One region of the Streptomyces sp. NPDC000134 genome, then DNA from elsewhere that is predicted to be linked to it. Evidence: predicted binding sites of a transcription regulator. Region 1 holds the regulator's gene; the other holds the start of a gene.

Evidence for each region. Region 1 encodes HrcA, which represses chaperone genes, less so after heat shock. Its sites were predicted from a motif close to TTNGCACTCNGNNNNNCNGAGTGCNAA; they were not measured.
Region 2: groL (chaperonin GroEL) is a predicted target of HrcA. The motif match lies at 6,786-6,812, and genes of this name have one in related genera.

Annotation. Positions count from the first base shown of each region.
Region 1 is NZ_JBIAZN010000001.1:263,215-271,464, reverse strand. Features, by position in the region: gene ACFY32_RS01165 (nitronate monooxygenase) at 1-147, opposite strand, end outside; gene dnaJ (molecular chaperone DnaJ) at 213-1,349, opposite strand; gene hrcA (heat-inducible transcriptional repressor HrcA) at 1,350-2,366, opposite strand; gene ACFY32_RS01150 (MBL fold metallo-hydrolase) at 2,526-3,251, shown strand; gene ACFY32_RS01145 (DUF3097 domain-containing protein) at 3,286-4,089, shown strand; gene hemW (radical SAM family heme chaperone HemW) at 4,118-5,350, opposite strand; gene ACFY32_RS01135 (AMP-dependent synthetase/ligase) at 5,413-7,290, opposite strand; gene lepA (translation elongation factor 4) at 7,538-8,250, opposite strand, start outside.
Region 2 is NZ_JBIAZN010000002.1:334,028-342,277, reverse strand. Features, by position in the region: gene ACFY32_RS03980 (extracellular solute-binding protein) at 1-380, shown strand, start outside; gene ACFY32_RS03975 (DUF3263 domain-containing protein) at 430-675, shown strand; gene otsB (trehalose-phosphatase) at 736-1,602, shown strand; gene ACFY32_RS03965 (trehalose-6-phosphate synthase) at 1,670-3,058, opposite strand; gene ACFY32_RS03960 (glucosyl-3-phosphoglycerate synthase) at 3,122-4,066, opposite strand; SAM riboswitch class I at 4,226-4,367, shown strand; gene thrC (threonine synthase) at 4,386-5,678, shown strand; gene ACFY32_RS03950 (ubiquitin-like small modifier protein 1) at 5,722-5,997, shown strand; gene ACFY32_RS03945 (cold-shock protein) at 6,410-6,613, shown strand; gene groL (chaperonin GroEL) at 6,938-8,250, shown strand, end outside.

The DNA.
Region 1 (8,250 bases):
CCCGTCGGCGGTCTTCAGCCCGGCGGCCAGGAACCCGAGCCCGCCCGCCTCGCAGACAGCGGCGGCGAGCGACGGCACCGAGACGCCGCCCGCCATGGGTGCCTGCACGATCGGGTACGGGAAGAGATCGGTCAGCGCGGAGGACATGACCGCATGTTGTCACGTCCTCGATGACAAGTCCGAATCCGACCGTCCTCGCCCGGACACCGGCCTCACCGCCCGTTGAAGGCGTCCTTCAGCCGGGAGAAGAGTCCCTGCTGCCCCGGTTGAAAGGTGCCCTGCGGGCGTTCCTCACCTCGAAGCTGGGCCAGTTCGCGCAGGAGGCGTTCCTGCTCGGCGTCGAGCTTGCCGGGGGTCTGGACCTCGACGTGGACGACCAGGTCGCCCCGGCCGCCGCCGCGCAGGTGGGTGACGCCCCGGCCGTGCAGCGGGATCGACTGGCCGGACTGGGTGCCCGGCCGGATGTCGACCTCCTCCACGCCGTCGAGGGTCTCCAGCGGCACCTTGGTGCCGAGGGCCGCCGCCGTCATCGGCAGGGTGACCGTGCAGTGCAGGTCGTCGCCGCGGCGCTGGAAGGTGCTGTGCGGCAGCTCGTGGATCTCCACGTACAGGTCGCCGGCGGGACCGCCGCCGGGGCCGACCTCGCCCTCGCCCGCCAACTGGATGCGCGTGCCGTTGTCCACACCGGCCGGGATCTTCACCGTCAGCGTGCGGCGGGACCGCACCCTGCCGTCGCCGGCGCACTCCGGGCACGGCGTCGGCACCACGGTGCCGAAGCCCTGGCACTGGGGGCAGGGCCGCGAGGTCATGACCTGGCCCAGGAAGGACCGGGTGACCTGCGAGACCTCACCGCGGCCGCGGCACATGTCGCAGGTCTGCGCGGAGGTACCGGGGGCCGCTCCCTCGCCGTTGCAGGTGTTGCAGACGACGGCCGTGTCGACCTGGATGTCCTTGGTCGTGCCGAACGCGGCCTCGTCCAGCTCCACCTCGATACGGATCATCGCGTCCTGGCCGCGCCGGGTGCGCGAGCGCGGCCCGCGCTGCGACGCCGTGCCGAAGAACGCGTCCATGATGTCCGAGAAGTTCCCGAAGCCGCCCGCGCCGAAGCCGCCGGGGCCGCCGGCGCCGGACTGCGAGAGCGGGTCGCCGCCGAGGTCGTAGACCTGCTTCTTCTGCGGGTCCGACAGCACCTCGTAAGCGGCGTTGATCTCCTTGAACCGCTCCTGGGTCTTCGGATCGGGGTTGACGTCCGGGTGCAGCTCGCGTGCGAGCCGCCTGAACGCCTTCTTGATCTCTTCCTGCGACGCGTCGCGGCGCACGCCGAGAACGGCGTAGTAGTCCGTGGCCACTTACGACTCCGCCAGGATCTGTCCGACGTACCGTGCCACTGCGCGTACCGCTCCCATCGTTCCCGGGTAGTCCATGCGGGTCGGTCCGACCACGCCGAGCTTGGCAACCGCCTCGCCGCCCGAACCGTAGCCCACCGACACGACGGACGTGGAGTTGAGTCCTTCGTGGGCGTTCTCATGACCGATACGGACGGTCACGCCCGGGTCCTGCGCCTCACCGAGCAGCTTCAGGAGCACCACCTGCTCCTCCAGCGCCTCCAGCACCGGCCGGATCGTGAGGGGGAAGTCGTGCCCGAAGCGGGTCAGATTGGCGGTGCCGCCGATCATCAGCCGCTCCTCGTTCTCCTCGACCAGGGTCTCCAGGAGGGTCGACAGGACAGTGGAGACGGTACCCCGCTCCTCCGGCTCGAACGCCTCGGGGAGATCCTCCACCAGACCCGGCACATCCGTGAAACGGCGGCCCGTGACCCGGCTGTTGAGCCGCGCCCGCAGGTCCGCCAGCGGTGTCTCGCCGAACGGCGCCGGGCAGTCGACCATCCGCTGCTCGACCCGCCCGGTGTCCGTGATCAGCACGAGCATCAGCCGGGCCGGCGCGAGCGAGAGCAGCTCCACGTGCCGCACGGTCGAGCGGGTCAGCGACGGATACTGCACCACGGCGACCTGCCGGGTGAGCTGCGCCAGCAGCCGCACCGTGCGGGCCACCACGTCGTCGAGGTCGACGGCGCCCTCCAGGAAGTTCTGGATGGCGCGCCGCTCGGGCGGGGTCATGGGCTTGACGCCCGCGAGCTTGTCCACGAAGAGCCGGTAGCCCTTGTCGGTGGGAATGCGCCCGGCGCTGGTGTGCGGCTGGGCGATGAACCCCTCCTCCTCCAGGGCCGCCATGTCGTTGCGCACGGTGGCCGGGGAGACGCCGAGGTTGTGCCGCTCGGTGAGGGCCTTGGAGCCGACCGGCTCCTCGGTGCCGACGTAGTCCTGGACGATGGCGCGCAGCACCTGAAGCCTGCGTTCACTGAGCATCGCGCACACCTCCAGCAGTCGTCCGCCTCGCACCTCCTGGCACTCCATACATACGAGTGCCAGACTTCCCCGGCCAGTGTACGGCCGTGGGGTACGCCCCCGGCAAGGCCGGGGGCGCGCTGCCGTCCCCGGCGGGCGCGCAGGGTTAGCGTCGCCGCCATGACGGTGACTTGGGAAGAGCTGGGATGGGAGCGGGTGGCCGCCGGGGTGGGGCGGCGCCGCCTGCCGGTGTGGGACTGCACGGCGGGGCTCGTCGTCGGCGCGGGCGCCGCGCTGCTGATCGACGCCGGGTCCAGCCTCGGCGAGGGGGCCGGGCTGCGCTCGGAGGCGGGGCGGCTCGCCGGGCACGGTGTGACGCATCTCGCGCTGACCCATCCGCACTTCGACCACGTCTTCGGCGCCGCGGCGTTCGCGGGCGTGGCGGTGTACGGCGCGGCCGGTATGGACGCGGCACTGGACGGGGGCCGGGAGACGCTGCGCGCGGACGCGGTGGCCAACGGCCTGGACCGGCGCCGCGCACGGGAGGCGGCGGACGCGCTCGTCCGGGTCCGGCACCAGGTGCGCGGGCGGCTCGCCCTCGACCTGGGCGGCGGCCGGCGGGCGCTGCTGGCCGGCCTGGGGCCCGCGCACACCCCGCACGACCTGGTGGTGCTGGTGCCGGGCACCCCGGACGTCGTGTTCTGCGGCGACCTGGTCGAGGAGTCCGGGGAGCCGCAGGCCGGCCCGGACGCGGTGCCGGCGCACTGGCCCGCGGCCCTGGACAGGCTGCTGGAGCTGGGCGGCGAGGACGCCGTGTACGTGCCGGGGCACGGGGCGGTGGTGGACGCGGCGTTCGTCCGGGCCCAGCGGGACGCGCTGGCGGCGCGCTACGGCGTGTCGCGGTGATCGCCGCACGCCGGCTCCTCGTATCGTCATGAGAATGCGCCAGTACTCCGCCGATCTGACCCCGCCGTGGAAGAAGCCGCAGCCGGTACCGGAGGTTCCGGCCGAACCCGGCCTGGTGGTCGAGGAGGCCGGCACCGGGTTCTGCGGCGCGGTGGCCGGCTGCGAGGCGGGCACGGTGACGCTGGAGGACCGCTTCGGCAAGCGCCGGGTGTTCCCGCTGGAGCCGCGCGGGTTCCTGCTGGAGGGCAGGGCGGTGACGCTGACCCGTCCCGCCGCCGGTCCGGTACGCCCCACCCGTACCGCCTCCGGTTCGGTCGCCGTCCCCGGCGCCCGAGCGCGGGTGGCCCGAGCCGGGCGGATCTACGTCGAGGGGCGGCACGACGCCGAGCTGGTCGAGCGGGTCTGGGGCGACGACCTGCGGATCGAGGGCGTGGTCGTGGAGTACCTGGAGGGCGTGGACGACCTGCCGTCGATCGTCGCCGATTTCGCGCCGGGTCCGGACGCCCGCCTGGGCGTCCTGGTGGACCACCTCGTGCCGGGCTCCAAGGAGTGGCGGATCGCCGAGTCGGTGACCGGCGAACACGCCCTGGTGGTGGGCCACCCGTACATCGACGTCTGGGAGGCGGTGAAGCCGTCGTCGGTGGGCATCGCCGCCTGGCCCCGGGTGCCGCGCGGCCAGGACTGGAAGACCGGGGTGTGCCGCGCGCTGGGCTGGCCGGAGAACACGGGGGCCGCCTGGCAGCACATCCTGGGACGGGTGCGGTCGTACAAGGACCTGGAGCCGGAGCTGCTGGGGCGGGTCGAGGAACTGATCGACTTCGTCACGGCACCGGCGTAGCACCGCCGGACGCGCGTCCGCCGGACGCTCAGTCCACCAGGTCCCGCACCACCGCGTCGGCCAGCAGCCGCCCGCGCAGGGTCAGCACCGCCCGGCCGTCCCCGTACGGCTCCCGCTGGAGCAGGCCGTCCGCCAGCGCCCGGCGGGAGGCGGCGAGGCCGGCCTCGTGCAGGAGGGAGAGCGGGACGCCCTCGCGCAGCCGCAGCTCCAGCAGGACGCGCTCGACGCGGCGGTCCTCGTCGGTGAGGACCTCGCGTCCGGCGCCCGGGGAGCGGCCCGCCGCCAGGGCCGCCGCGTACGCGCCGGGGTGCTTGGCGTTCCACCAGCGCACGCCGCCGACGTGGGAGTGCGCGCCGGGTCCCGCGCCCCACCAGTCGGCGCCGCGCCAGTACAGCTCGTTGTGCAGGCAGCGGGCCGCGTCCGAGGTGGCCCAGTTGGACACCTCGTACCAGTCGAATCCGGCCGCCGCGAGGGTCTCCTCGGCGATCAGGTACCGGTCGGCGTGCACGTCGTCGTCGGTCATCGGGATCTCGCCCCGGCGGATGCGGCGGGCCAGCCCGGTGCCCTCCTCGACGATCAGGGCGTACGCGCTGACGTGGTCGGGTCCGGCGCCGAGCGCGGCGTCCAGGGAGGCCCGCCAGTCGTCGTCGGACTCGCCGGGGGTGCCGTAGATCAGGTCCAGGTTGACGTGCTCGAACCCGGCCGCGCGGGCCTCGGCGACGCACGCCTCGGGGCGGCCCGGGGTGTGGGTGCGGTCGAGCACCTTGAGCACGTGCTGTCTGGCGCTCTGCATGCCGAAGGAGATGCGGTTGAAGCCGCCCGCGCGGAGGGTGGCGAGGTACCCGGGGTCGACGGACTCCGGGTTGGCCTCGGTGGTCACCTCCGCGTCGGCCGCGAGGCCGAACTCGTCGCGGATCGCGCCCAGCATCCGTACCAGGTCGTCGGCGGCCAGCAGGGTGGGCGTGCCGCCGCCGACGAAGACCGTGCGGACCTCGCGGGGGTCGTCGCCGAGCACCTTGCGGGCCAGGCGGATCTCGTCGGTCAGCGTCTCGGCGTAGTTGTCGCGGGAGGCGAGGACGCCGCCGGTGCCGCGCAGTTCGGTCGCGGTGTAGGTGTTGAAGTCGCAGTAGCCGCAGCGGGTGGCGCAGTACGGGACGTGCAGGTAGAAGCCGAGGGGGCGGTGGGCGGCCCCGGTGAGCGCGGACGCGGGCAGCGCGCCGTCGGCGGGGACGGGCTCGCCGTCGGGGAGTGCGGAGGGCATGGGCTCCATTGTCCCGCACGCCGGCCGTCACCGGGGCCGGTGTCCCGGCCCCGGGTCGTGCGCTACGCCTCGCGGGCGCCCGCGTACATCTCCTCGATCAGGTTCTTGTACTCCCGCTCCACGACCGGCCGCTTCAGCTTGAGGCTGGGCGTGATCTCGCCGTGCTCGATGTCGAGGTCGCGCGGCAGCAGGCGGAACTTCTTGATGGTCTGCCAGCGCTGGAGGCCCTGGTTGAGCTGGTCGACGTAGCCCTGCACCATCTCGACGGTGGCCGGCGCGGCGACGATCTCCGCGTACGGCCTGCCCCCCAGGCCGTTCTCCTCGGCCCAGTCGGTGAGCGCGGCCTCGTCCAGGGCGATCAGGGCGGTGCAGAAGTTCCGGTCGGCGCCGTGCACCAGGATGTTGGAGACGTACGGGCAGACCGCCTTGAACTGCCCCTCCACCTCGGCCGGGGCGATGTACTTGCCGCCGGAGGTCTTGATCAGGTCCTTCTTGCGGTCGGTGATCCGCAGATAGCCGTCCGGGGAGAGTTCGCCGATGTCGCCGGTGTGGAACCAGCCGTCCGGCTCCAGCACCTCGGCGGTCTTCTCGGGCAGCTTGTGGTAGCCCTGCATGATGCCGGGGCCGCGCAGCAGGATCTCGCCGTCGTCGGCGATACGGACCTCGGTGCCGGGCAGCGGCTTGCCGACCGTGCCGGTGCGGTACGCCTCGCCCGGGTTGACGAAGGAGGCGGCGGAGGACTCGGTGAGGCCGTAGCCCTCCAGGATGTGGATGCCGGCGCCGGAGAAGAAGTAGCCGATGTCGGGCGCGAGGGCGGCCGAGCCGGAGATGCAGGCGCGCAGGTTGCCGCCGAAGGCCTCGCGGATCTTGGCGTAGACGAGCTTGTCGGCGACGGCGTGCCGGGACCTCAGGCCGAAGGGGGCGGAGGCGGTGCCGGTGCGGCGGAAGTTGTCCTGGGTGACCCGGGCGTACTCGCGGGCCACCTCGGCGGCCCACTGGAAGATCTTGTACTTGGCCCCGCCGCCGGCCTTCGCCTTGGCGGCGACCCCGTTGTAGACCTTCTCGAAGATCCGGGGCACGGCGGCCATGTACGTCGGCCGCACCACCGGCAGATTTTCGATGATCTTGTCGACGCGGCCGTCGACGGCCGTGACATGGCCGACCTCGATCTGCCCGGAGGTGAGCACCTTGCCGAACACATGCGCGAGCGGCAGCCAGAGGTACTGCACGTCCTCGCTGGTCACCAGCCCGGTCGCGGCGATCGCCCGTGCCATGTACGACCAGCAGTCGTGCGGCAGCCGGACACCCTTGGGGCGGCCGGTGGTGCCGGAGGTGTAGATGAGGGTGGCGAGCTGGTCCCTGGTGAGCGCCCCGACCCGCTCCTTGATCAGCCCGGGTTCCCTCTCCAGCCTGGCCGCGCCCCGGCTCTCCAGCTCGGCCAGGGTCAGCACCCAGTCCTCGCCGGTGTCGGCGCCGGCCGGGTCGACGACCACCACATGGGTGAGGTCGGGCAGCTCGGCCCGCTTCTCCCTGGCCTTGGCGAGCTGCTCGGCGTTCTCCGCGATCAGCACCCGGCTCTCGGAGTCGGAGAGGATGTACGCCGACTCCTCCGCGTTGGTCTGCGGATAGACGGTGGTCGTGGCGGCACCCGCGCACATGATGCCCAGGTCGGCCAGAATCCACTCGATGCGGGTCGAGGAGGCCAGCGCCACCCGCTGCTCCGGTGCCACACCCAGTTCGATCAGGCCGGCCGCGATGGCGTAGACCCGCTCGGCGGCCCGCGCCCAGGTCAGCGACGCCCACTCCTCCGCCCCCCGACCGGCGGCCGGGGGGACGGGGTAGCGGTAGGCCACGGCGTCCGGCGTGGCCGCCACGCGCTCCAGGAAGAGGCCCGCCACGGACGGCGGGCGGTTCTCGATCAGTGTCTGTGTGTCGCTCACGACATCCTCCGGGCCCGCGACGGTGCGGCTGGCTCAGTGCGGCTGGTTTCCCTCGCGGGCCGTTGTTTAACTCGCGAGTAACTATCGAGCAGGGATCAGATTAAGGCCCGACCGGCCGGTACGTAAGAGCCCGCGCCCTGTCACTTCCTCCAGTAAGCACCCCGCCGGACGCACGGCGGCCCGCCGTACTTTCGCACGACGGGCCCCTTGTGTCCGTTTTCCACGGTTACTTCGTGTTCTCGCCCGACTACTTCTTGGCCTTGCCGGACGCCGCGCCGTCGTCGCTGGAGAGGACGGCGATGAAGGCTTCCTGCGGAACCTCCACGGAACCCACCATCTTCATCCGCTTCTTGCCTTCCTTCTGCTTCTCCAGCAGCTTGCGCTTACGGGAGATGTCACCGCCGTAGCACTTGGCGAGGACGTCCTTGCGGATGGCGCGGATGGTCTCGCGGGCGATCACCCGGGAGCCGATGGCGGCCTGGACCGGCACCTCGAAGTTCTGCCGCGGGATCAGCTCCTTGAGCTTGGCGACGAGCCGGACGCCGTACGCGTACGCCTGGTCCTTGTGGGTGATCGCCGAGAAGGCGTCCACCTTGTCGCCGTGCAGCAGGATGTCGACCTTGACCAGGCTGCTGCTCTGCTCGCCGGTGGGCTCGTAGTCCAGCGACGCGTACCCCCGCGTCTTGGACTTGAGCTGGTCGAAGAAGTCGAAGACGATCTCCGCGAGCGGGAGGGTGTAACGGATCTCGACCCGGTCCTCGGAGAGGTAGTCCATGCCGAGCAGGGTGCCGCGCCGGGTCTGGCACAGCTCCATGATCGCGCCGATGAACTCGGTGGGCGCCAGGATCGTGGCCCGCACGACCGGCTCGTGGACCTCCGCGATCTTCCCCTCGGGGAACTCGCTCGGGTTGGTGACCGTGATCTCCTCGCCGTCCTCCAGGGTCACGCGGTAGACCACGT
Region 2 (8,250 bases), on a different contig from region 1:
GCGCGAGCACCAACACCCTCGGCGTCGCCGACTGGATGGCGGCCTTCAAGCAGAACGGCCACCAGGAGCAGATCGGCGACTTCCTCGACTTCGTCTACGCCGACGACCAGGTGCTGGACTTCTCCCGCCGCTACGACCTGCTGCCGGTCACCACCTCCGCCTCCGAGGCGATGAGCGCCGCCGGGGAGGACAAGAAGCTCAAGCCGTTCCTGGACCAGTTGCTGCTCTCCGAGCTGTACCCGGTCGGCGAGACCTCCTGGGCCACGGTCAGCGCGCAGATCAAGAAGCGGATCGGCGAGGCGGTCGCCTCCGGCGGCGACCCGAAGGCGGTCCTGGAGGAGCTCCAGGCCACGGCGGTACGGGCGCAGAGCGCCCAGTAGCCGCCGCGCCCGGCACCGGCTGTCGGTGCCGGGCGCTACCGTGCCGGGCATGGACCAGGAGCAGCACGACCAGGGGCTCGGCGCGCGGGAGCGGGACATCCTCGCGCTGGAGCGCCGCGGCTTTTCCGGCCCCGGCGCCAAGGAACGCGCGATCCGCGAGGAACTGGGCCTGGCCCCGGTCCGCTACTACCAACTCCTCAACGCCCTCCTCGACGACCCCCGGGCGCTGGCCGCCGACCCGGTGACGGTCAACCGCCTGCGCCGCGTCCGCGAGGCCCGCCGCGCGGAACGCTGAGGGGACGCCGGGCGCCCGCCGCCAGGAGTGCGACCGGCCGGTCCGGGATAGGTTCGCGGCATGGGCAGCCACACCGACGTAACCCCCGACCAGCCGGACCACCTGCCGACGCCCGCCACCCGGGCCGGGCGCGAGGGCCTCGACGCACTCCTCGCCGACCCCGGCCGGGCGGTGATCGCGCTCGACTTCGACGGCACCCTCGCCGAGATCGTGCCCGACCCCGACCGGGCCCGCGCCCACCCCGGCGCCGTACCGGCGCTGGCCGCGCTCGCCCCGAAGGTCGCCTCCGTCGCGGTGATCACCGGCCGCCCGGCCGAGGTCGCCGTCCGCCACGGCGGCTTCGCGGGCGTCCCCGGCCTGGAGCACCTGGTCGTCCTCGGCCACTACGGCGCCGAACGCTGGGACGCCGCCACCGGCGCCGTCACCGCCCCCGCCCCGCACCCCGGCATCGCCGCCGTCCGCGCCGGGCTGCCCGCACTCCTGGACCGGGCCGCGGCCGGTCCCGGCACCGCCGTCGAGGACAAGGGCCGCTCGGTCGCCGTCCACACCCGCCGGGCCGCCGACCCGACGGGCGCCTTCGAGGCCCTGCGCGGCCCGCTCACCGACCTCGCGGCCCGGCACGGCCTGATCGTGGAGCCCGGCCGGATGGTCCTGGAACTGCGTCCGCCCGGCATGGACAAGGGCGTCGCCCTGCGCGACCACGCCCGCGCCGTCTCGGCCGGCTCGGTCCTCTACGCCGGTGACGACCTCGGCGACCTCCCCGCCTACGCCGCCGTCGACGCCCTGCGCGCCGAGGGCACCCCGGGGCTGCTGGTGTGCAGCGGCAGCGACGAGGTGACGGAGCTGCGCGAGCGCGCGGACGTCGAGGTGGCCGGCCCGGCGGGCGTGGTCGCCCTGCTGCGCGCCCTCGCCAGGCACCTGGCCTGAAGACAGGTCAGGGCCACGGGGGTCCCGCCCCCGTGGCCCTGACACGATCGCCCAGAAGCGGGCTCGGTCAGCCGCGCAGCTCGTCCAACTGCTCCAGGAACCAGCGCGCCGGCGGCAGCGCGGTCGCGGCGGCGGTCAGCTTCTTCGTCCGCTCGCCGCGCTCGCCCGCCGGCATCGACAGCGCCTCGTGCAGCGCCTCGGCCGTCCCCACCACGTCGTACGGATTGACGACGACCGCGTCCTCGCCCAGCTCCTCGAACGCCCCGGCCTCCCGGGACAGCACCAGCACGCACCCCTCGTCGGAGACGACCGGCACCTCCTTGGCGACCAGGTTCATCCCGTCCCGTACCGGGTTGACCAGCGCCACGTCCGCCATCCGGTACGCGGCCAGCGACCGCGCGAAGTCGTCCTTGACGTGCAGCACGACCGGCGTCCACCCGGGCGTCCCGTACTCCTCGTTGATGGTTCCGGCGACCCGCTGCACCTCCGCCGTGTACTCCCGGTACACCGCGAGGTCCTGCCGCGAGGGGTAGGCGAACGCGACGTGCACCACCCGCTCGCGCCACTCGGGCCGGTCGGCCAGCAACTGCCGGTAGGCCAGCAGCCCGCGGACGATGTTCTTGGACAGCTCGGTGCGGTCCACCCGGACGATCGTCCGGCGCCCCTCGCCGACCTCCTCGCGCAGCGCCGCCATCCGCTCGTCGACGTCCGGCTCGTGCGACCGCTCGCGCAGGAAGTCGGCGTCCGCGCCCAGCCCGTGCACCCCGACCCGGGTCTCACCGAGCCCGCCCACCAGGGCGTCGCAGCAGGCGGTGAACGCGTCGGCCCACCGCCGGGTGAGGAACCCGAGCCGGTCCGCGCCCAGCATCCCGCGCAGCACCTGCTCGGCGATGTCGTCCGGCAGCATCCGGAAGTACTCCACCGGCGCCCACGGCGTGTGCGAGAAGTGCCCGATCCGCAGGTCGGGGCGGAGCTCCCGGAGCATCCCCGGCACCAGCGTCAGGTGGTAGTCCTGCACCATGGCGACCGCCCCCTCGGCGGCCTCCTCGGCCAGCGCCTCGGCGAAGGCCCGGTTGTACGCCTCGTAGGAGGCCCACTGCCGGCGGAACTCCGCGTCGAAGACCGGCTCCAGCGGGGTCTGGTACAGCATGTGGTGGACGAACCACAGCACGGAGTTGGCGATCCCGTTGTACGCGTCGGCGTGCACGTCGGCCGGGATGTCCAGCATCCGCACGCCGTCCTCGCCGACCCCGCGCCGGACCGCCTCGCGGTCGCCGTCGCCGAGCGCCGAGCACACCCACAGCGCCCCCGCGTCCGGCCCGATCGCCGACAGCCCCGAGACCAGCCCGCCGCCGCCGCGTCTGGCGTGCAGCGAACCGTCGTCCCGAACCTCGTACGAAACCGGTCCCCGATTGGAGGCGACCAGCACCTGAGCAGCACCGAAGCTTGAAGCCATACGCCTCAACCTAGCCCGGCCGGTCGGAACTCAAACGTGGGTTCCCCGCCCGTCGTCACCCGTTCACGCCACCTTCCGCCGCGCGTACTCGGCGATCTCCAGCATCGGCGGCCGCTCCTCGGTGTCCACCGAGAAGGTGCGCGGCTCGAAGCCGTCCTCGCCGCGCTCGAACTGGGTCAGCGAGGGGCGGATCAGATGGCCCCGGGCCAGCCGCAACTGCGCGGTGCGGTAGATCGCGGCGGCCATCCGGCCCAGTGCCTGCCCGTCCTGGTGCCGGTGCTTGCGCACCCCCACGTCGACCTGCGCCAGCGCGTCCAGGCCGACCAGGTGCAGGGCGTCGACCAGCATCCCCAGCTCCACGCCGTAGCCGACCGGGAACGGCAACTGTTCGAGCAGCGAGCGGCGGGCCGCGTACTCGCCGCCGAGCGGCTGCACGAACCCGGCCAACTGCGGCCAGTGCATGTTGAGCAGCGGGCGGGCCATCAGCTCGGTGACCCGGCCGCCCTGCCCGGCCGCCCCGCCGAGCGGACGGTCGTACATGGCCTTGACCAGGTCGACGTCCGGGTCGGTCAGCAGCGGGCCGACGATGCCCGAGACGAAGTCGGAGGAGAACTCCCTCAGGTCCGCGTCCACGAAGCAGACGATGTCCCCGCCGGTGGCCAGCAGCGAGCGCCACAGCACCTCGCCCTTGCCCGGCACGGCCGGAATCCGCGGCAGGAGCCGGTCGCGGTGCACGACCCGGGCGCCCGCCGCGGCGGCCACCTCGGACGTACGGTCGGTGGACCCCGAGTCGACGACCACGATCTCGTCGACCAGCGGGACCTGACGCATCAGGTCGTGGCGGAGGATCGCGACGATGTCGCCGACGGTCTCCTCCTCGTTGAGTGCGGGCAGCACCACGCTGACCGACTGGCCGGTGGCCCGTTTCGCGGCCATGATCTGGTGCAGCGGACGGTCGGTCACGGACCAGGAACGGGCGCTCAGCCAGCGCTCGACTTCTTCCAGCACGGTCCCCGGCTCCTCCCTGTGGTGGACCACCGTGAGCCACGTGTGATCCATCTCGCGCATCGGACGACTATCTCAACTGTCCTGGCCTTCGGTTACAGTCTTGAACAACGCGGGTGACCATCGCATGTCGGGGGTCGCCGGTGTTCCACAACCACATAGCGCTCATCCAGAGGGGCAGAGGGACACGGCCCGATGAAGCCCCGGCAACCCTCCAGTCGGCACTCGTGAAGCAGCGAGGCTCCCGGCTCGGGAAGGTGCCAAATCCGTCTCACGACGAAATGCGTCGTGAGGAAGATGAGGAGAAAGGGCCTCGCCTCACATGGCTGTGCAGACTGTCGCGACCACCGCCGACACCGCCGCTTCCCCCGTGGACCTCGGTCCCGCCGCGGCGCTCTCCTGCCGCGAATGCGGACACCGCGTCCCCCTCGGCCCGGTCTTCGCCTGCGAGGAGTGTTTCGGCCCGCTGGAGATCGCCTACGACTACTCCTCCTACGACACCGAGGAACTGCGCCGGCGCATCGAAGCGGGCCCCGCGAACATCTGGCGGTACGCCCCCCTCCTGCCGGTCCCGGCCGACGTCGCCGGCAAGCCCAACCTGAACCCGGGCTGGACCAAGCTGGTCGAGGCCGACAACCTCGCCCGCGAACTGGGCGTCACCGGCGGGCTGTACGTCAAGGACGACTCCGGCAACCCCACCCACTCCTTCAAGGACCGGGTCGTCGCCCAGGCCCTGGAGGCCGCCCGCGCCTTCGGCTTCACCACCCTGTCCTGCTCCTCCACCGGCAACCTGGCCGGCGCGGTCGGCGCCGCCGCCGCGCGGGCCGGCCTGCGCTCGTGCGTGTTCATCCCGCACGACCTGGAGCAGGGCAAGGTCGTCATGGCCGCGGTCTACGGCGGCGAGCTGGTCGGCATCGAGGGCAACTACGACGACGTCAACCGCTTCTGCTCCGAGCTGATCGGCGACCCGGCCGGCGAGGGCTGGGGCTTCGTCAACGTCAACCTCCGGCCGTACTACGCGGAAGGGTCCAAGACCCTGGCGTACGAGATCTGCGAGCAGCTCGGCTGGCGGCTTCCGGACCAGCTCGTGGTGCCGATCGCGTCCGGCTCCCAGCTCACCAAGATCGACAAGGGGCTGCGGGAGCTGATCGAGCTGGGCCTGGTCGAGGACCGGCCGTACAAGATCTTCGGTGCCCAGGCCGAGGGCTGCTCGCCGGTGTCGACCGCGTACAAGGCGGGGCACGACGTGGTCCGGCCGCAGAAGCCGGACACCATCGCCAAGTCCCTCGCCATCGGCAACCCGGCGGACGGCCCCTACGTCCTGGACATCGCGCGCCGCACCGGCGGAGCGGTGGAGGACGTGAACGACGAGCAGATCGTCGACGCGATCAAGCTGCTGGCCCGCACCGAGGGCATCTTCGCGGAGACGGCCGGCGGGGTCACCGTCGGCGTCACGCGCAAGCTCATCGAGGCGGGGGTGCTGGACCCGGCGCTCACGACCGTCGTGCTGAACACCGGGGACGGGCTGAAGACGCTGGACGCGGTGGCGGGGACGGGGCTGACGGCGACGATCCGGCCGAGCCTGGAGTCGTTCCGTTCGGCCGGTCTGGCGTAGTCGCGCCCCCAGGTACGTACATCCTTCCGGAGGTTTCATCATCGTGAGCGTCACTGTCCGCATCCCCACCATCCTGCGCACCTACACCGGCGGCAAGGCCGAGGTCAGCGCCGAGGGCGCGACCCTCGGGGAGGTCCTCGCCGACCTGGAGAAGAACCACACCGGCATCGCCGCCCGGGTCCTGGACGACCAGGGCAAGCTGCGGCGGTTCGTCAACGTCTACGTCAACGACGACGACGTCCGCTTCGAGCAGGGCCTGGAGACCGCCACGCCCGAGGGCGCGGGCGTTTCCATCATTCCCGCGGTCGCCGGCGGCTGACCGTCACGGGCCGTTCCCGTGCATTGCCCCCTCCGTGAGAGAAGCGGAGGGGGCAATTCAATGTGGTTGAGCGCGGTAGAGTTGGGGAACGCGCTGTTGATCGCGGGAACGGGAACCCTGAATTCCTGCCGTGCACCCGACTAGATGCAGCCAAAGTGCGGGCCCCTTTCGTGGCTTTTGTTCCTTATGTATGGCCCGACTTGCCCTGAATTGCGGCGAATTCTCGCCACATTCCGGACCCGGGGCGTCCAGATTTCTCGTCCGATTGACCTGTTGCAGACGGCAGTTGGACAGATACATTCAGCCGCGGTCGACGCGTTCCGGCGCACGTTCCCAACCGTTGGGGGACGAGGTCTGACCCGGGTCCGCGAAGTGCGGATCTGCGCAAGGGCCAGTAATAGGGGAGTTAGGCATGGCTCAGGGCACCGTCAAGTGGTTCAACGCGGAGAAGGGGTACGGCTTCATCGCGGTCGACGGTGGTGCGGATGTTTTCGTCCACTACAGCGCGATCCAGATGGACGGTTACCGCACCCTTGAAGAAGGCCAGCGGGTCGAGTTCGAGATCTCGCAGGGCCAGAAGGGCCCGCAGGCCGACATGGTTCGCGTCACTGCCTGAAACGCGCGACCAACCGCACCGCAGGTCTTCTGTCCGAGGGCCCGCACCCGCCGGGGTGCGGGCCCTCCGGCATGCCCGGGACCCCTCGCTCACCCGTTCGGCCACCCGCCCGCCCCCCGGCGATCCCGGGCAGGCGCTTGCACTCGACAGGGGCGAGTGCTAATCATTGGCGTTAGCACTCTGAAGGTGAGAGTGACAACGAGGACCGGGTCGGTGAGGCCCGCAGGCCGGGTGGGGCAAGGAACCACAGGTGTGCGAGCCGTCCGTCGCGGGCGCGGGCGCGGTCCGAAGGAATCACCCCCAGTCCTGGAGGGACCACTTCACATGGCCAAGATCATCGCGTTCGACGAGGAGGCGCGGCGCGGCCTCGAGCGCGGCATGAACCAGCTCGCGGACGCCGTGAAGGTGACGCTCGGCCCCAAGGGCCGCAACGTCGTCCTCGAGAAGAAGTGGGGCGCGCCCACGATCACCAACGACGGTGTCTCCATCGCCAAGGAGATCGAGCTCGAGGACCCGTACGAGAAGATCGGCGCCGAGCTGGTCAAGGAAGTCGCCAAGAAGACGGACGACGTCGCCGGCGACGGTACGACCACGGCGACCGTCCTCGCCCAGGCCCTGGTCAAGGAGGGCCTGCGCAACGTCGCCGCCGGTGCCAACCCGATGGCCCTCAAGCGCGGTATCGAGAAGGCCGTCGAGGCCGTCTCCGCCGCCCTGCTCGAGCAGGCCAAGGACGTCGAGACCAAGGAGCAGATCGCCTCCACGGCCTCCATCTCCGCCGCCGACACCCAGATCGGCGAGCTGATCGCCGAGGCGATGGACAAGGTCGGCAAGGAAGGCGTCATCACCGTCGAGGAGTCCCAGACCTTCGGTCTGGAGCTGGAGCTCACCGAGGGTATGCGCTTCGACAAGGGCTACATCTCGGCGTACTTCGCCACCGACATGGAGCGTATGGAGGCCGTCCTCGACGACCCGTACATCCTGATCGCCAACTCCAAGATCTCCAACGTCAAGGACCTGCTCCCGCTGCTGGAGAAGGTCATGCAGTCGGGCAAGCCGCTGCTGATCATCGCCGAGGACGTCGAGGGCGAGGCCCTGTCGACCCTGGTCGTCAACAAGATCCGCGGCACCTTCAAGTCCGTCGCCGTCAAGGCCCCGGGCTTCGGCGACCGCCGCAAGGCCATGCTCGGCGACATCGCCATCCTCACGGGCGGCGAGGTCATCTCCGAGGAGGTCGGCCTCAAGCTGGAGAACGCGACCCTGGACCTCCTGGGCCGCGCCCGCAAGGTCGTCATCACCAAGGACGAGACCACCATCGTCGACGGCGCCGGCTCGACCGACCAGGTCAACGGCCGCGTCAACCAGATCCGCGCCGAGATCGAGAACAGCGACTCGGACTACGACCGCGAGAAGCTCCAGGAGCGCCTGGCCAAGCTCGCGGGCGGCGTCGCGGTGATCAAGGCCGGTGCCGCCACCGAGGTGGAGCTCAAGGAGCGCAAGCACCGCATCGAGGACGCCGTGCGCAACGCCAAGGCGGCCGTCGAGGAGGGCATCGTCGCCGGTGGTGGCGTGGCCCTGCTCCAGGCCGGCCAGGTCTTCGAGAAGCTGGAGCTGGAGGGTGACGAGGCGACCGGCGCCAA